One region of the Chromobacterium haemolyticum genome, then DNA from elsewhere that is predicted to be linked to it. Evidence: riboswitches for the same ligand, from Rfam matches in the RefSeq annotation. Region 1 holds a riboswitch; the other holds the start of a gene.

Region 1 (9,474 bases):
CGCGCAGCAGCGCGTGGCGCAGCGTGGCGTCCACCGCCAGCTGGGCCGGCTGCGGATTGGCCTCGGCGCGCACATAGTGGCCGCGCTGGCGGCTGGCGCCGTCGCTGCGGCGGCCGGCGGCGTCGCCGGAGGAGGGCGCCTGCACGCGGATGCGGGCGATGTCGCCGGCCGGCGCGGCGGCGAAAATCTGTTCCGAACCATGGCCGCTAGGCCTCGGCCCCTGCTCGCTGTCGGCCTCCGGCTGCGGCTGATCGGCGTCGCCCTGGTCCTGCGTTGGCGGAGGCGGGCTGGATGCCTGCTGCGTCATCTGTTCCAGCTTGTCCTGGTCCAGCCCGCTCTGTTCGAACGGCTTGCTGCGGCGGCGATGCGGCAGCACCAGCCGGGCGGCGTCGCGGACATCCTCGGCGGTGGCGTCGGCGCGGCCATCCAGCGCCGCCAGCGCGCGGGCGGCCTTGTTCAGCACGATGTCGGCGCGCAGGCTGCTGACTTCGAATTCGCAGCACAGCTCGCTGACGAAGTGAAATAGCTGATCGCTAAGCCGGGTTTGCGGCAGCAAGGCGCGCGCGGCGGCGATATTGGCGCGCAGCGCCTCGCTGTCGCTTTGCCACTGGGCGGCGAAGCCGGCCGGGTCGGCTTCGAAGGCCAGGCGGCGACGCACCACCTCGGCGCGTAGGCGAGGCTCGCGCGGCGCGGCCACGTCCACCATCAGGCCGAAGCGGTCCAGCAACTGCGGCCGCAAATCGCCTTCTTCCTGGTTCATGGTGCCCAGTAGCGTCACCCGCGCCGGGTGGCTGACCGCCAGGCCCTCGCGCTCCACGGTGTTGACGCCCATCGCGGCGGCGTCCAGCAGCACGTCCACCAGGTGGTCGGCCAAGAGGTTGACTTCGTCGATGTAGAGCATGCCGCGGTGGGCTGCTGCCAGCAGGCCTGGCTTGAACGCTTGCTTGCCGCCTTGCAGCGCTTTTTCGAAGTCCAGGCTGCCCAGCACCCGGTCCTCGGTGGCGCCCAGCGGCAGGTTGATGAAGGGCACCGGGCCGTCATGCAGCGCGCGCGCGTCGCCGGAGCACACCGGGCATAGCGATAATGGATGGTCCGGCTCGCAGTTGTAGCCGCAGCGGGCGGCGCGGCGGATGGGCGGCAGCACAGCGGCCAGGCCGCGCGCGGCGGTGCTCTTGGCGCTGCCCTTGTCGCCGCGCACCAGCACGCCGCCGACGGTGGGGTCCACCGCGCAGATCAGCAGCGCCTGCTTCAGTTGCTCTTGGCCGACGATGGCGGCGAAGGGGTAGATCGGCGTCATTCTAAAAACCTCATTTGCCACGGACGCACACGGAAATACACGGACGGAGGCGACGCAGAGGGAGGCGGTGGCTTTTTCCGCTGTTCATTTCCGTGCGTTCCGTGTGTTTCCGTGGCTCATTGTGTTTTTGGGTATCAAGGCTTGTTTTCTCCGCGCGCTTCCAGCAGCGCTTCGCTATCCAGGTGCAGCTGGCGCAAGGCGGCCAGCGTCTCCGGGTCCGGCTCCGCCCACAGCTGGCGCTGCGCGGCTTCCAGCAGGCGGTCGGTGATGGCGTTCAAGGCCCACGGGTTGCTGTCGGCGAAGAACTGCTGCATCGCCGGGTCCAGCGCGTAGCTTTGCGCCAGCTGCTCGTAGACCCAGTCGTCCACCACCTGGGCGGTGGCGTCGTAGCCGAACAGATAATCGACAGTGGCGGTCAGCTCCAGCGCGCCCTTGTAGCCGTGCTTCTGGATGCCGGCTATCCACTTCGGGTTGGCCACCCGTGAACGGAACACGCGCAGCACTTCCTCCTTCAGCCCGCGCACCGCAGGCAGCTCCGGATTGTGGCTGTCGCCGAAGAAGGCGCGCGGCTGGCGACCGCTGAGGCTGCGTATCGTCGCGATCATCCCGCCGTGGTATTGCAGGTAGTCGTCGCTGTCGAAGATGTCGTGTTCGCGGTTGTCCTGGTTGTGCAGGGCGACTTCCACACCGGCCAGCCGATGGCGCAGCGCGTCGCGGGCGTCGGCGCCGTTGGCCGCGCGGCCGTAGGCGTAGCCGCCCCAGTTGACGTAGGCGGTGGCGAAGTCGGCGTCGTTCTGCCAGTTCTGCTCGTTGATCAGCGGCAGGATGCCGGCGCCGTAGCTGCCTGGTTTCGCCCCGAATACGCGGTACAGCGATTGCGCGTCGGCGTCGGGCAATTTGCCCAGCAGTTCGTTCTTCAGGTCGGCCAGATAGTGCTTGCGAAGGAAGTTCTGCTCCACCGGCTCATCCAGCCGCGCCACGGTGTGCACCGCCTCGTCGATCAGCGAAATCAGGTGCGGGAAGGCGTCGCGGAAGAAGCCGCTGATGCGCACGGTGACGTCGATGCGCGGCCGGCCCAGCTCGGCCAAGGGGATCACTTCCAGGCCCTGCACGCGGCGGCTTTCCTGCTGCCAGCGCGGCTTGACGCCGAGCAGGGACAGGATTTCGGCGATGTCGTCGCCGTGGGTGCGCATCGCACTGGTGCCCCACACGCTGATGGCCACCGACTCCGGATACTGGCCGGTTTCCTTCAGATGGCGGGCAAGCATTTCGCGGGCCAGGCCGTCGCCTATGCGCCAGGCGGCGTTGGACGGCAGGCTGCGCGGGTCCACCGAATAGAAATTGCGGCCGGTGGGCAGGGTGTGGGCCATGCCGCGCGTGGGCGCGCCGCTGGGGCCGGCCGGCACGTAGCCGCCCTCCAGGCCGCGCAAGAGATTGTCTATCTCCTCGGCGGTGCGGGCCAGCTTGGAGCACAGCTCGGCGCAGATGAAGCTCAGCACCTGTTCCAGTTCCGCACAAGGCTCGACGCCGGGCAGAACGGCGGCGACGGCGGCCGGCACCGCGGCCGCGTCGTAGCCGCGCGCGGCCAGCTCGGCGATCAGCGCGCGCGACAGCTTCAGCACCGCGTCGTGCGCATCGGCGCGGGTGACCAGCGCTTGGCCGGCCAAGGCCTGCAAGGCGGCGGGCGTCTCAGCGAGGCGCTTGCCCTGGTCTTGCTGCCATACCGGCCAATCGCCGCCGCAGGCCGCCGCCACGCTGGCGGGCAGGCCGGGGATGCCGAGGTTGGGCAGACGGGTCAGCGCCAGCTGCATGTCGATCAGCGCTTCGCCCTGCGGCGCGTTGCCCAGCACGTGCAAGCCATCGCGGATCTGCGCCGCGCCCAGCTCGCACAGATAGCCGTCGATATCCTCGATCAGGTGGGCGACGTCCACGCCGTCCATCTTGGCCAGGCTCAAGGGCACGCCGTCTTCGTTCAGCGTGTCGTCCCAGTCATGGTCATGGTCGTGGTGATCGTGGCTGTGGACGTGATGATCATGATCGTGGTGGTGATGGCACCCATGATCGTGGGCGTGCGCGGCCTTGGCCGGGCGGTATTTCGTCGCGGCGGCAGGTTTTACAACCATCGCCGGCTTGGCGGCCTGCGGCCGGTACTTGCCGTGGACAGCGGCGGGCGCGTGCAGGTGGCCGCTATGCGGGTGGGCATGATCGTGGCCGTGATGGTGGTCATGGTCGTGGTCGTGCTTGAGCATCGCCGCCAGGTCGGTGTCGAGCTTGGCTTCCTTGATCAGGTCCCAGATCTGTTGCTGCAGCAGCGGCAGCTTGTTCGGGTCCAAGAGCTCCACCTGGTAGTACTCGTCCACCAGCTGGGTCAGCTGCGCCAGCGGGCCATAGCTGTCGGCGGTGGTCATCGCCGGCGTCAGGTGGTCGATGATCACCGCGTGGCCGCGGCGTTTGGCCTGCGAGCCTTCGCCCGGATCGTTGACGATGAAGGGGTAGAACAGCGGCATGTCGCCCAAGAGCGCGTCCGGGAAGCAGTTCTGCGACAGGCCCACGCCCTTGCCCGGCAGCCATTCCAGCGTGCCGTGCTTGCCGACGTGGACGATGGCGTCGGCCTGCCAGTCGTCGCGCAGCCAGCGGTACAGCGCGTAGTAGTGGTGGGTGGGCGGCAGGTCCGGCGTGTGGTAGATGGCGTCCGGGTCCATGCCGTAGCCGCGCGGCGGCTGTAGCGCGACGAAGACATTGCCGTAGTCCAGGCCGGAGAACACCAGTTCGTCGCCGTCGACGTAGGCGCCGCCCGGCGGCTGGCCCCAGCGTTGCAGCATCTTGCCGCGCAGCGCCTCTGGCAGCTCGTCGAACCATGCCTGGTAGCGCTGGGCGGGCACGCGGGCGGCGGCGTTTTTCATCTGCTCGGCGCTCAGGTAGTCCTGGTCGTAAGCGCCGCGGTCTATCAACTCGTGCATCAGCGCGTCGCTGTCCGGCGGCAGCGCGGCCATCCGGTAGCCGCGGCCCTGCATGCCGCGCAGCATAGCGTATAGAGACGCGGGGGAGTCCAGCCCCACCGCGTTGCCTATCTGCGAGGCCTTGCTGTTGGAGTTGGTGAAGATGAAGGCGATGCGCTTGTCGGCATTTTCCACATGGCGCAGCCGCGCCAGCCGCGCGGCGATGCCGGCCAGGCGGCGGGCGCGGTCCGGCAGCGGCGCGTATTGCTCGGCTTGTCCTGCTTCCGCCGGCTGCTTGAAGCTCAGCGGCACGCCGATGATGCGGCCGTCGAATTCCGGCAGCGCCACGTTCATCGCGGTGTCCAGCGGATTGAAGCCGCGGTCGGACGCTTCCCACTGTTCGCGGGTCATGCTGCTGGTGATGGCCTGCAGCACCGGCAGGTCGAGCTGGTCCGACGCTTCCACCGCCCAGCCAGGCTGGGTGGGGCCGTCGTTATTGATGTCGCCCATCGCGAATGAGGTGGTGTTGATCAGCAGCGAAACATTCGCGCGCGGATCGGCCAATAGCGCCAGCGCCGCCGGCAGGCCATTTTTTTCTATCGTGCGCAGAGACGAGGTGAACACCGGCAGCGCGTTGACGCCGCGCTCGGCCAGGCAGTCCACCAGCAGGTCGATGAAGCGGGTGTTGCCGGACAGCCAGTGGGCGCGGTAGAAGCACAGGCCCACGCTAGGCCAGTCCGGATTGCGGATTTCAAGCCAATCGTCGAGCGAGCAGGGCGCGGCCAGCTCCGGGTGGTAAATGCCGTGCTCGGGCAGCGGCTGCGGGCTCTGGTAGCCGAAGCCGGTCAGCAGCAGCCTGTCGGCCAGGCAGCGCATCAACTCGCCCAGGTTGGAGCTGCCGCCGGCCTGCAGATAGGCGTGGACGTCTTGCTGCAACGATACCGGCGCGCTACACAAGGCTTGCAACTCCGGGTCCGGCTCGCCGGTGCCGCTGACCACGATGACCGCGGTCTGTAGCCGCCGGGCGTGAGCCAGCAACAGGTCCAGGCCGGGTATCGCGTCGGCGCGGCCCAGCACGCGCAGCACGATGGCGCGGGCGTTGGCAAGCTGGCCGTCCAGCAGTACCCGCATCGCGGCTTCGTCGGCGATGCCTTGCAGCGAGATACCGGCGACGGCGGGAAAATCGTCCGGCCAGCGCGCGCGCAACAGCGCGGCGAGGTCGGTGCCGGCGTGGCTCAACAGTGCGATTTCGGCGCTCATGGCTGCGCCTCCGTTTCGATGTCGCCAATGCCGGTTTTATGGAACACCAATTCCTCAACCGGGACGCCGCCCTTCAGATGCTGCCAGACGATGCGTTCGATGTCGGTTTCGTTTACCTTGCGGTACCAGACGCCGTCCGGGTATACCACCATCACCGGACCTTGCTTGCATACCGCGAAGCAGTGGCTGCGGGTGCGCTTGGCGCGCAGGCCCTCGCAGGCGTCTATGCTGCGCCCCAGGTGCAGGAACATCGCTTCCGAGCCTTGACCGTCCGGCGTGCAACGCGGGCCGGTGCACATCAGCACGTGTTTATCGTGGGTTCTCATCGCGCCTCCGGCGTCAATTGGTCGAAGCGCTTCCATTTATAAATGGCGGCGGAGGCAAGCCAAGTCAGCAGGAACACGCCGATGACGAAGTAGCCGAAGTGAGCCAGATCGTCGTTGAGCGCTGAGATCAGGTCCCAGAAGCCGCCGCTGAGTTGCAGCTTGTCCGCCAGCAGGCCCAGTCCTTCCAGCCCGCCAATGCCGACGGCGACGAGGACGGAGACAAAGGTGATGGTCAGGTTGTACCAGAGCTTGCGCACCGGATTGACGAAGGCCCAGCCGTAGACTTCCACCATCATCATGCTGTCCAGCGTGTCCACCAGCGCCATGCCGGCCGCGAACAGCGCCGGAAAAACCATGATGTGCCACAGCGCCACGCCGTTGGTGCTTTGCGAGGTGGCGATGGCGAACAGGCCGATCTCGGTGGCGGTGTCGAAACCCAGGCCGAACAAAAAGCCGATGGGCAACATATGCCAGCTCTTGGTCACCATGCGAAACAGCGGCTTGAGCAGGCGCGCGATCAGGCCGCGGTTGTTCAGCAGCAGATTCAGCTGCTCGTCGCAGATGGCTTCGCCGGCGCGGGCGCGGCGGAAGACGCCCCATACCGCGCGCAAGGAGGACAGATTGATCAGTGCCAGCGTCAGCAGAAAGAAGGCCGACACGCTGGTGCCGATGACGCCGCCTATCTCCTTGAAGCCGGCGACGCGGCTTTGCAGCGCGCTGGCGGCGAATACGATCAGGGCGACGGCGATGACGACCACCGCCGAGTGCCCCAGGGAAAAGAACAGGCCCACCGCGGATGGCCGGCGGCCTTCCTGCATCAGCTTGCGCACGGTGTTGTCGATGGCGGCGATGTGATCGGCGTCCACCGCGTGGCGCAGGCCGAACAGATAGGCGAGCAGGGCGGTGGCGAGTTGGGCCGGATGATCGGCGAAGGCGGCGAACGCCCAGGCCCAGGCCAGCAGATTGGCCAGGATCAGCCCGGCGAGTATCGGCGCGTGCTGCGCCAGACGACGGCCGGTGGACGGCGCGGTGGATAAATGCATGGTGCCCTCGGAGACGATTTCCGTCGCGCAAACGAGGGCACAGACCGCCGGATTTTCATGAGTGGCGCATGTGCGTATCCCCCGGTACACCCCGCCCGGTTTCTGCTTGCGTCGACACGTATGACGGCCGGTCTCCTGGCTCGCGCGTCGTGGTCCGGCGCCGCCTTCCCGGCCCGTTTAGGGGCCAGTGGCGTCAGGCGTGGACTCTGCGCTTACAGTTGCGGGGGCAGCCGCGGTCTTGCACCGCGTTCCCGTTTCACCCTCTGAGAACCTGTTTACGTACTGCCGCGCGTCTTGGCTGGCAAGGTCGTACACAAATTTTTGGGGCACCGTCATGATGGGGTCGGATGATACGTGACAAAAACCAGGCTGTGAACAGCTGGCGTTTTGATTTTAATTACAATCGCCGCCAGTTTGCCAAGGCCTGATCCAGCCGCGCCCAGTCCTGTTCGCTTTTCGGCAAGCCGAAGCGCAGGCTGGGCATGGACTCGAAGTAACGGCTCAAGATGCCGCATCCCGCCAGATAGCGGTGCAAGGACAGGCTGGCATCGCCGGGCACCCACTGGAAAAGATCGCAGCCACCGGCCGGGGCGAGTTCGTGCCGCTCCAGGCAGTTTCGTAGCCGCGCGCTATCGCGTAGCAGCTTGCTTCTCATGGACTGCTGCCACGCCGTATCGCGCAGCGCCTGCGTCACCGCTTCGCGCGCCGGACCTGCCATGGACCAGGGGCCCAACTCCTCGGCCAAGGCCTGCCGCAACGCAGGCTGGGCAAACACGAAACCGGCGCGGGCGCCGGCCAGGCCGAAGAATTTGCCGACCGAGCGCAGCACGATCAAGCCCGGCTTGCCGATATGAGGCAGCATGCTGTCCTGCGGCGACGCATCCAGGAATGCTTCGTCGACCAGCAGCCAGCCGCCGCGCTCCGCCAGCCTTTGCCGCCAGTCCTCCAGTAAATCCGGCTCGAAACGATCTCCGGTGGGGTTGTTGGGGTTGCAGATTTGAACCACGTCCAGCCGATCGATGTTGGCGGCGAGCGCGTCCGGCGTGAACCGTTCCACGCGGTGCCCGCGCCTTTGCCACTGATAAGGATGCTCGGCGTAGCACAAGGTCAACATGCCGACGCGGCAGGGCGCTCGCAGCCGCGGCAGCACCTGGATGGCGGGCTGGGAGCCCGCCACCGGCAGCAGTTGCTCGCAACCGTAATATTCCGCCGCCGCCGCTTCCAGCCCATCATGGTCCTGCGGCAGCCGCAGCCAGGCGTCGGCGGACAGCGGCGGCACTGGCCAACCATTGGGGTTGACGCCGGTGGACAGGTCCAGCCAATCCCCATGCGGAATACCGTATTCAGCGGCCGCGCGCAGCAGGCCACCTCCGTGTTCAAGCATGCATTACTCCAATCAAAACAGCCCACAATATGGAAAGACCGGCCCACAGCCATGCGCCGCGGCTGACCAAGCGCACCGCGCGGCCGATGTCCTGATGCGTGGGCGCGGGGCCGCAGCCCAAGGGCGGCCGCTCCTTCCACTGGCCATGGTAGCGCGCGCCGCCGCCAAGGGAGACGCCCAGCGCGCCGGCGCCAGCCGCCATCACCGGGCCGGCGTTGGGGCTGTACCAAGTGGGCGCCTGCGTTCTCCAGCAGCGCCAACCGTTTGCCGCGCGCCCCAGCAGCAGATAGGTGAGAGCGGTCAGCCGCGCCGGGATGTAGTTCAAAACATCGTCAAGGCGGGCGGCGGCCCAGCCAAAATGCAAATAGCGCGCGTTCTTGTAGCCCCACATCGCATCCAGCGTGTTGGACAGCCGGTACAACACCACCCCGGGCGCGCCCAGCAACAGAAACCAGAACAGCGCGGCAAAAACGGCGTCGCAGCCATTTTCCAGCACCGATTCAATAGCGGCACGGGCAACCCCGGCCTCATCCAGCTCGCTTGTGTCGCGGCTGACGATCCAGCCCACCCGTTCGCGGGCCAAAGCGAGATTGCCGTTGTCCAGGGCCTGTCTGACCACCTCCGCGTGCAGAGCCAAGCTCTTGGCGCCAATCGCCAGGTAGAGCAGGGCGATGGGCGCGATGACGTCCAGCAACGGCAGCCGGGCCAGCAGCCAGGCCGCCAGCGTCAGCGGCAGAAGCAGCAGCGAAACGGACAGGGCGCCGCGCATACGCATGCGCCACTTGGGCTCGGCAGCGGGCGAGGAGGGGTAGCCAAGGCGCTCAACGGCTCGGGTCAGCCGACCGAAGCCGACCAGTGGATGCCAGCGCCGTGGCTCCCCCAACAGGCGATCCAGCAATAGCGCTAGCGGTAGAAACAATGCGGAACTCAACGCACAACCTTATATAATGGCCGACCGCCGCTTGGAGGTATCCAATGCGTAAATTTTTAGGGTTTGGGCTGGCCGGAATGAATCAAGCCGCCATTCTAAGCCTTGTTCGCCATCTATGTGCAGGGGGAGCGCCATGGCCAAGACCATCATGATTCAGGGTGCCACGTCAGATGCCGGCAAGAGCGCGCTGGCCACCGGTTTGTGTCGACTGTTGGCGCGCCGAGGCGTGCGGGTGGCGCCGTTCAAGCCTCAGAACATGGCGCTGAACAGCGCGGTGACGGTGGACGGCGGAGA
Region 2 (9,474 bases), 2.3 Mb from region 1:
CCGCTACACCTCGCACATGTCCGGGATCGTGTCCGGCATGGCCGACGAGTTTGCGCTGGGCGAGGTGACATTGGGCTTGTCCCTGCTGGTGATGCTGCTGTGCTTCATCGCCGGCGCCATGCACAGCTCCTGGCTGATTCTTTGGGCGCGCCGGCAGCGGCTGCGCGGCGGCTACGGCGTCTCCATGATGGAGGAGGCCGGCCTGCTGCTGTTGTTTGGCTTGCTGGGGGCCGCGCTCTCTTTGCACAAGGGCTTTTTCACTCCGTTAACCGTGATGCTGCTCTGCTTCATCATGGGCATGCACAACACCATCGTTACCAAGCTATCCGGCGGTCTGTTGCGCAGTACCCACATGACCGGCATCGCCACCGACATCGGCATCGAACTGGCCAAGCTCAGTTACTACGGCCGTAAAAGCATGCCCAAGGTCAAGGACGTGCGCGCCAACCGCGTCAAACTGCGCACTTATTTGCTAATCCTGCTGTCGTTTTTCGGTGGCGGCGTGGTGGGCGCGCTGGGCTTCAAGCATATGGGATACAGCTTCACCCTGCCGCTGGCGCTGCTCTTGTTTTTGCTGGGCTTGCGTCCGGTCTGGTACGACGTTCGGCTGCGCTTCCGGTTATGGCGCATCCAGCTGGAAAGCCATTGATTCGATTGGCTCTTGTGCGGGCGCGCGCATCGCGGCAAACTCCGGGGTTCCGCCCCAAGGGGGGCGGCAGCCTCAAGCCGTCGGCTGTGCAAGATGGACGGTAATCGTCGGGACGCCTGAGCCCGGCGTACTCTCTCGCGGAGAGTATTCATGAGCGAAACCATTTTCGGCGACGGCGCGATCCGCCGTCAGGGCCTATACGGCTCTTCCATTGAAAACACCTATGCCGGCGTGCTGTCCTTCATGCGCCGCAACTACAGCCGCGACCTGACCGGCGCCGATGTGGTGGTGTCCGGCATTCCGCTGGACTTGTCCACCACGTTCCGCTCCGGCGCGCGGCTGGGCCCGCAAGCTATCCGCGCCGCCAGCGTGCAGCTGGCCGAGTTGAGCCCCTTCCCCTGGGGCTTCAATCCCTTCGACGACCTGGCCGTGATCGACTACGGCGATTGCTGGTTCGACGCGCACAACCCGTTGACCATCAAGCCCTCCATCATCGAACACGCGCGCACCATCCTGGCCTCCGGCGCCAAGATGCTGACTTTTGGCGGCGACCACTTCATCACCTACCCGTTGCTGATCGCGCACGCCGAGAAATACGGCAAACCGCTGGCGCTGCTGCACTTCGACGCTCACTGCGATACCTGGCCGGACGACGAGCCGGACAGCCTGAATCACGGCACCATGTTCTACAAGGCGGTGAAAGAGGGTTTGGTCGATCCTGAGAAATCGGTGCAAGTGGGCATTCGTACCTGGAACGACGACTTCATGGGCATGAACGTGCTGGACGCGCCCTGGGTACACGATAACGGAGTGGATGCCACCATCGCGCGCATCAAGGAAGTCATCGGCGACAGCCCGGTCTACTTGACCTTCGACATCGACTGTCTGGACCCGGCGTTCGCGCCTGGCACCGGAACCCCGGTGCCAGGCGGCCTCAGCAGCGCCCAGGCCTTGAAGATCGTCCGCAACCTAGGCGATCTGAACATCGTCGGCATGGACGTGGTGGAAGTCGCGCCCGCTTACGACAACAGCGAATTGACCGCTATCGCCGCCGCGCATTTGGCCTGTGACATGCTGTGCCTGATGCGCAATAAAAAGCTGGCCGGCACGCTTTGAACCGTTGACGCATACAAGAACGCCGCTCTCATCAAGCGGCGTTTTTATTTGCGCGGAACCAGGACCAGGCGCGTGTCGGCTGCGCCGCTGGCTCGCGCAGCAGCTCCATATAGCGTTCTCCATCGCGTAGCTCGGTGAAGCCCAGCCGGCGGTAGAAGGGGCGCGCGTCGCGCGACACCAGTAGGAATCGCCGCAGTTGCTGTAGATCGGGGTGGGACAGCGCTGCCTCCATCAAAGCGCGCCCGACGCCTAGACGGCGGGCCTCGGCCAGTACGAACACATCGGATAGATAAGCGAAGCTGACGTAGTCAGTGACGATGCGAGCAAAGCCCAGTTGCCGCTGCCCGCTGTAGGCGCCGAACACCAAAGAGTGCTCGATGGCCTTGTCCAACTGCGTCCGAGTCAGGTTTTGCGCCCAGTGAGTCTGGGCCAGGAAGCGCAGAATCATGTCGCGGTCCAGCCGGCCGCGCTCGCAGCTGATCTCCAGGTGGGCCATGGCGGCTCCGTGCGATGAAGACGCCGCCAGTATCCGCGCGGGGCATCTCCGCCGGATGACAGGGAAATGGCGGAATCTTTACTGCGTAGCTAGAGTGTTGGCCAGCGGACCGTCAGCAGCAGCAAGAGGCCGATTTCGCACAACTCTATACCCGCACCCAGGCAGTCTCCCGTCATGCCGCCCAGCTTGCGCAATAGGAAGCGACGCCAAGCCAGCGCCGCTAACGGCGCCAACAATAAGGATGGGGCCAGCCAGGCCGACAGCCCTGCCAGCAGCGTCGCGTTGACGGCCAGGCTGGGCCAGTGGCGGCGCCAGGCGAAGCGCTCGCCGTTGCCGGGGGCGAGCGCCGGCAGGCTGGCGGACCAGTACACGGCAAAACAGCGACACCAGGCGGGAATCAGCAGCAGGCCCCAAGCCGGTGCCGATTGTTTGGCCAGCAGCATCAGCAAGACCAGTTTGGCGACGATGGCCAGGATCAACGCCAGCGCGCCGAAGCTGCCGACGTGAGGGTCTTTCAGCACTTCAAAGAAACGCTCGCGCGAGCGGTGCGCCGCGCCCAGCGCGTCGGCGAGATCGCCCAGGCCATCCAAGTGCAGGCCGCCAGTGACCCAGGCCCACATCAACAGCGCCAACAGCGCCGCCAGCCAGGGGTCGCTCAGGCGGCCCAGGCTTAGCGCCGCTAGCAGCAGCGCGCCGACGATCAGGCCCACCGCGGCGAACCAGCGCGCGCTGTCTGCCAGCCACTCCTGTTTGAATTCGCGCAGTTGAGGTGTGGGCAGGCGGGTCAGGAATTGCAGCGCCAGAATCAGTCCGCGCACGGGGCTTCCAGACGCATCAGGTAGGCCGGATGTCCTTCCAGGATGGACAATTGGGCAAAGCCGCCGCGCTGCACCGTCATCAGCTTGGCTACCGAGAAATCCGCGCCCAGCAGTTCCGCCAGCAAGGTGGTGATGACGCCGCCGTGGGTGACCAGCACCCGGTGGCTGCCGTTGGCCGTCGTCATCCATTCGGACAGGCCGGCTAGCACCCGAGTGCGGAAAGCTTCGTAGGGCTCGCCGCCGGGCGGCGTCAGTTCGCCGGCGGCCAGTTTGGCGCGCCAGTCCGGATAGCGTTGCGCCAGAACCTGTACGTCCATGCAGTCCCAGTCGCCGAAGTCCATTTCAGCGAACCGCGGGTCCACTTTCAGCGTCAGCGAGCCATGCAAGGCGTGCCGGACCGCGAACTCGCGGCAGCGCTGCAAGGGCGAACTGGCCATCGCCGTTACCGGCGCCAGCGCGCAAATGCGCTGCCAACTTTGCGCCATTTGTATGTGCCCCGTAGCGTTTAGCGGCAAATCGCTGCTGCCGATCAAACGGCCGTCATGGTCGATTTCGCCGTGGCGCAGCAGGGTCAGCGTGTAGGGGTTCATTCCGCTTTCCCGGTGATGCCTGCCTCGGCGAAGGTGGCCATCTCGTTATGCAGGCGGATGGCCATTTGCAGCAAGGGCACGCACAGCGCGGCGCCGGAGCCCTCGCCCAGATGCATGCCCAGGTCCAGCACCGGCTCCAGCTTCAGCGCGTGCAGCGCCAGAAGGTGGCCGGTTTCCTCCGAGCGATGGCTGGCCAGCAGCCAATCTCCCACGCGCGGCTCCAGCGCCTGCGCGCACAGCGCGGCGGCGCTGGCAATGAAGCCGTCCACCAGCGCCGGCGCGCCTTGCGCGGCGCTTTCCAGGTAGAAGCCGGCCATGGCGGCGATTTCCAGGCCGCCCAGTTCGGCCAGGGTTTCCAGGGCGGACAACTCGCGGCCGACGACCCGGGCCAGCGCGGCGCGTACCACTTGGCGCTTGGTTTCCAGACCGGCCTCGTTCAGGCCGGTGCCGCGGCCGACAATGCGTTCCGGTGATAAGCCGGCCAGCCTGCAGATCAGCGCGGCGGACGCAGTGGTGTTGCCTATGCCCATGTCGCCGGCGATCAGCAGGTTGGCGCCGCCGGCCAAGGCGCGGTGTGCGGCCTGGCGGCCCACCTCCAGCGCGGCTTCGGCCTGCGCCGGCGTCATCGCGGCCTCCCTGGCCAGATTGCCGGTGCCGGCCCGCACTTTGGCGTGGACGATGGGCAGCGCGGAGACGTCGCTGAGCACGCCGGCGTCCACCACCTCCAGGCGCGCGTCCAGACTTTGCGCCAGCACACAGATAGCCGCGCCGCCGTTGGCGAAATTGCGCACCATCTCGCCGGTTACCACCGATGGATAGGCGGACACGCCTTCCGCCGTCACGCCGTGATCGCCGGCGAACACCGTGATGGCCGGCCGCAGCGCGTCCGGGCAGACCTTGCCCTGCCAGGCGGCGAAGCGGCAGGCCAGCTCTTCCAGCCTGCCCAGGCTGCCCGCCGGCTTGGTGAGTGTAGCCTGGCGGGCGAGGGCGGCCTGGTAGGCGGCGAAATCGGGTGAGCGAAAGGTATCGATGAATGTCATGAGATGGCCAACTCCAGCCTGGATGAGAGAGTGATTCAGCGGCGACTTTAAGCGATAGCCTGCCACCGGGGCAACCCGCAGCCGGTGGACGATTTGATCCTAACTAAACATATTTCTTTTGGCGCCATCCCGTCGGGATGCTCTCCGGTATAATCCGGAACCTAGCAGGTGTCCGCGGCTCAAGCGCCGCGGATGAAACGGGAAGCCGGTGCAAGACCGGCGCTGCCCCCGCAACGGTAAGGCCTGGCGTGTGAAGCTGTTCAACCGAGTCGCGCTCGACGCGCGAGGCGTTGAACCTCAACGCCCAGGCGATGCAACGGCCACTGTCCATCGGATGGGAAGGCGCATCGCCGCAAGGCCGAGCCCGGAGACCGGCCTGCTGGCATGCGCGATCATGGAAACCACACTCGCGCCCGCCCAATGGCCGCCCGGAAGGCGGCCGCACTGGAGTATCGCGGGGAGGCGATCCGACAGACGGCCCGGCGTCCTGCCGCGGCGTCCCCCTTTTTATGCCTTCTTCGCACTCTTCCTAACCATGCCGCCGCGGCGGCCAGATTCGATGTGGAGTGTGTTTCATGTTCAAACCCCAACAATGCGCGTTGCTGGTCTCGCTGGCCTGCTCCGGCCAGGCCTATGCCGCCAATGTGCCCGAGTTCGCCGGGGATCCGGTAGTGGTGACGGCGGGTCGCGTGGCGCAATCGCTGTCGCGCACGCTAGCCGATGCGACCGTGGTCACGCGCGAGGAAATCGAAGAAAGCGGGGCGCAAACCCTGCAACAAGCGTTGTCGCGTCAAGCGGCTGTTTCTATCGCCAGCAATGGCGGCCCTGGCAGCGCCAGCAGCATCTATATCCGCGGCAACAAGGATAGCCATACGGTGGTGCTGGTGGACGGCGTGCGAATTTATTCCGCCACGCTCGGTACCACGACGATTCAGAATATTCCATTGGCCCAGATCGAGCGCATTGAAATTCTGCGCGGGCCTGCGTCCAGTTTATACGGCGCAGATGCCATTGGCGGGGTGATTCAGATCTTCACTCGCAAAGGCGAGGGCGAGCCACGATGGAACGCGGGGGTGGAGTTTGGCAGCCGAGGCACAGGCAAGCTAAGCGCCGGCGTAGCGGGAAAGTCGGGGAGTACCGCTTATAGTCTGCAGTTCTCGCATGCTCAGTCCGATGGTTTTTCGGCGACGAATTCACGCAACACGGATTACTACAACCCGGACAACGACGGGTATCGCAATGATAGTTACGCCGCTAGCTTGACGCAGACCTTGTCGCCTGGCCATGACTTGACCGTGCGTCTATTCCAGACCTTCGCTGAGGCTGACATTGACTATACCAATGCGTGGAAGGGGCAAGATCGCTCCAAGTCGCGCCTGACTGGGCAGAGCGTTGAATCAAAAAATCGCTTCAATGACGTTTGGACCAGCACTCTGCGTTTTGCTCGCAGTCAAGATAAGTCCGAGGAGTTCCATAACGGTGATTTCGATCGGCGCACCAGCTTTTTCCAGACTACGCAGAACGAATGGCAGTGGCAGAATGATCTGAGTACCAAGCTTGGCGTATTTATTCTGGGCGCTTCTCATTTGGATCAGAAAATCGCTAGTGATGGCACTTATACCAAGAGCAGCCGAACCACCAATGCCGGATTCGTGAGCTACCAGTTGGAGTTGGGCAAGCATCTTCTGCAAGCTAGCCTTCGAAACGATCATGATGATCAATTTGGGGGGAAAATGACCGGTAAAGCCGGTTATGGCTATCGTTTCGCCGATGGTTGGCTTGCGCGTGTAGGTTATGGCACCGGGTATAAAGCACCGTCCTTTAACGATCTGTACTATCCGGACAGCGGCAACCCCAATCTAAAGCCGGAGAGTTCAAAGAATACAGAACTGGCCCTGCAATACCGGAAAGATGGCCGTTCGGCTAGCTTGACCCTATTTCAGAACAAAGTGGAGCAGTTGATTCAGTGGGCACAAACTAATCCCGCTGATTCCAATTCATGGCGCCCGAGCAATGTGGATCGCGCAACGATCCAGGGGCTGTCATTGGAGGCGGCGGCCCAATGGCTCAGCATCGACTGGCAAGGTAACTTGACGTTGATGGATGCACGAGACGATAAGACAGGCAGTTGGTTGGCGAACCGGCCGCGCCAGAGTGCTAGCGTCTCCGCCGCCAAGCAGTGGGAAAAATGGACGCTGGGAGCGGAGCAGCAAGTCGCGTCGCGCCGAGCGGGAGATGCGACTAATTCGGAGGCCAAAGCGCTGCACGGTTACGGCGTGACCAATTTTTTTGCCAATTATCGTTTTGCCAAAAATTGGACTGCCACGGCTCGAGCGGACAATCTGTTCAATCGCGAATATGAAACTGCTTATGGGTACAACACCGGCGGACTGGGTGTTTTCCTTGGGGTTCGTTTCAGTCAGTAAGAACCTGTTCAAAGTCTCTGAGTAGTAGCGTAGTGTGAGAAAATCCAGAGGTGAGAAAAAGCTACCCAAGTGATATCAGTCGCGAACAATTTGAAGTGATCAGACCACTTCTGGAAAGTGCGCGTAAAAGAACAAGCCCCCGTCGAGTGGACTTGTATGAAGTATTTTGTGCCGTGCTGTACCTGCTCCGAAGCGGCTGCCAATGGCGAATGCTTCCTGAAGCGTTTCCCAAATGGCGTACCGTCCATTCGTACTTCACCATGTGGAGTGAGCCGCGTGAAGGGGGCAGCCTGCTGGAGCAGGCGCTAAAAAAATCAGGTTGGCGCGGCCCGAGAGAAACTGGGGCGGAGCGCTTGCAGCAGGTTCTTGATCGTGGACGCGCAGAGCGTGAAGAACACTGATACCGCAGGATTAAAAGGCTACGACGCAGGTAAGAAGGTCTCGGGTATCAAGCGCCATATTGTGGTGGACACGCAGGGCCTGCCACATGCGGTGGCGGTCACCACTGCGGAGGTTACAGACCGCAAAGGGGCGCTACAGGCGCTACGGCAATGTAAATCCAGATTGATTGGGGCTCAGAGCCTGCTGGCGGATAGTGGCTATGTTGGCAAACCCTTTGCTCAAGGCGTGAGCGAGATTCTGGGGGCGGACGTGACGGTGCAGATTGCCAAACGGAGCGAGCTGCACACCTTCAAGGTGATGCCCAAACGCTGGGTTGTTGAGCGCAGCTTCGCTTGGTTGGAAAAGAGCAGAAGGCTGTGGAAGAACTGCGAGCGGAAACTCAATACCAGCTTGCAGTTCATCCATCTGGCCTTCTTGGGGCTCTTACTCAAAAGACTTTGAACAGGTTCTAAGGAATTCCCATGCCCCACCTGATCACCGGCGGCGCGCGCAGCGGCAAGAGCCGCTACGCCGAATCCCTGGCCCTGGCTCATCCCGGCCCGGTTTGCTATCTGGCCACGGCGGAGCTGCGCGGCGGCGACGCCGAGTTCGCCGCCCGCGTCGAGCATCATCGCCGGAGGCGTCCGGCACAGTGGTCGCAAGCGGAGGCCGGTCGTGGGCTGGCCGCTGAGTTGTTGCGCCATGACATAGTGAGCGGCCTGCTGCTGATAGATTGCCTGGGCATGTGGCTGATGCGCTTTTTCGACGAGGACGGCGATTTCGACGCCGCCGGTTTCGAACAGGAGCGTGCCGAGCTGCTGGCCGCGCTGGAGCAGGCGAGGGGCGAGGTGTTGCTGGTCAGCAATGAAATCGGCTGGGGCGTGGTGTCGGTCAATGCCCAGACTCGTTGCTTCGTCGACGAGTTGGGACGTTTGAACCAAGCGGTGGCGGTGGCCTGTCGGCGGGTGACGTTGGTGGCCTGCGGCTTGCCGCTGGTGTTGAAAGGCGAGGCATGAGGCGATTATTGGGTTTGACGCTGCTGTTGAGCGCGCTGCAGGCGACGGCCGCGGTCAGTGCTCAGGACGGCAGCGGACAGACCATCACGTTGGCGCATCCGGCGCAAAGGATTTTGACCCTGGTGCCGCACGCCACGGAAATGTTGTACGCGATCGGCGCCGGCGACAAGCTGGTGGCCACGGTGGAGTATAGCGACCACCCGGACGCCGCCAAGCGTTTGCCGCGGGTGGGCAGCTTCACCGGCTTCAGCCTGGAGGAGGTCATGCGCCAGCGGCCGGACCTGGTGGTGGCCTGGAGCGACGGCGGAGCGCCGCGTGAACTGGAGCGTTTGCGCGGCCTGGGCATTCCCGTTTATCTGAGCCACCCCTTGCAGCCGGACGACGTGGCCAAGGAAATGCTGGCGCTGGGGCGGCTGGCCGGCGCGGATGGGAGCTCCGCCAAGGCGGCGGCAGGCTATCGCCAGCGCTTGGCGGACCTACGCCAGCGTTATGGCGCGCGCGCGCCGGTGAGGGTGTTCTACCAAGTCAGCCAGACGCCCATCTTCACCGTCAGCGACCAAAGCTTCATGGGGCCGTTGATTCGCCTGTGCGGCGGCGTCAATGTGTTTGGCGATGTCCGGCAACCTGCGCCGCAAGTGTCCGCCGCCACTGTGGTGGCGGCGCGTCCGCAGGCGATTCTGACCGGAGACGAAGCCAGCCTGCGGATGTGGCGTCGTTGGCAAACGCTGCCGGCGGTGGCCAAAAACGCGCTGTTCGCCCTGCCGGGCGACGCCATGGTCGTGCCCGGCCCGCGGCTGGTGGACGGCGCGGAGGCCTTGTGTCTCGCGCTGGACACAGCGCGGCAGCGGCTGGGTTTGACGGCCAAGTGAGCGCCGGCTATCCTCGCCGCCATGGACAAGGAACTGGAATATCTCGAGTCGAGGGTGACGGCGTTGGTGGCGC

The links. A riboswitch is a leader RNA that binds a small molecule or an ion and turns the genes downstream of it on or off. The one in region 1 is predicted to bind cobalamin.
Positions count from the first base shown of each region.
Region 2: it holds a riboswitch for cobalamin, as region 1 does, so the genes downstream of both, GYH29_RS00740 (TonB-dependent receptor domain-containing protein) here and GYH29_RS11245 (HoxN/HupN/NixA family nickel/cobalt transporter) in region 1, are expected to answer to the same signal.

Region 1 is NZ_AP019312.1:2,458,988-2,468,461, reverse strand. Features, by position in the region: gene GYH29_RS11260 (putative cobaltochelatase) at 1-1,297, opposite strand, end outside; gene GYH29_RS11255 (cobaltochelatase subunit CobN) at 1,432-5,496, opposite strand; gene GYH29_RS11250 ((2Fe-2S) ferredoxin domain-containing protein) at 5,493-5,822, opposite strand; gene GYH29_RS11245 (HoxN/HupN/NixA family nickel/cobalt transporter) at 5,819-6,865, opposite strand; cobalamin riboswitch at 6,974-7,155, opposite strand; gene cobD (threonine-phosphate decarboxylase CobD) at 7,263-8,249, opposite strand; gene cbiB (adenosylcobinamide-phosphate synthase CbiB) at 8,242-9,180, opposite strand; gene GYH29_RS11230 (cobyric acid synthase) at 9,314-9,474, shown strand, end outside.
Region 2 is NZ_AP019312.1:170,696-180,169, forward strand. Features, by position in the region: gene GYH29_RS00710 (YoaK family protein) at 1-649, shown strand, start outside; gene speB (agmatinase) at 800-1,765, shown strand; gene GYH29_RS00720 (GNAT family N-acetyltransferase) at 1,797-2,261, opposite strand; gene cobS (adenosylcobinamide-GDP ribazoletransferase) at 2,351-3,079, opposite strand; gene GYH29_RS00730 (histidine phosphatase family protein) at 3,067-3,669, opposite strand; gene cobT (nicotinate-nucleotide--dimethylbenzimidazole phosphoribosyltransferase) at 3,666-4,709, opposite strand; cobalamin riboswitch at 4,859-5,103, shown strand; gene GYH29_RS00740 (TonB-dependent receptor domain-containing protein) at 5,285-7,135, shown strand; one part of gene GYH29_RS00745 (IS5 family transposase) at 7,186-7,445, shown strand; one part of gene GYH29_RS00745 (IS5 family transposase) at 7,444-7,978, shown strand; gene cobU (bifunctional adenosylcobinamide kinase/adenosylcobinamide-phosphate guanylyltransferase) at 7,999-8,532, shown strand; gene GYH29_RS00755 (cobalamin-binding protein) at 8,529-9,401, shown strand; gene GYH29_RS00760 (hypothetical protein) at 9,423-9,474, shown strand, end outside.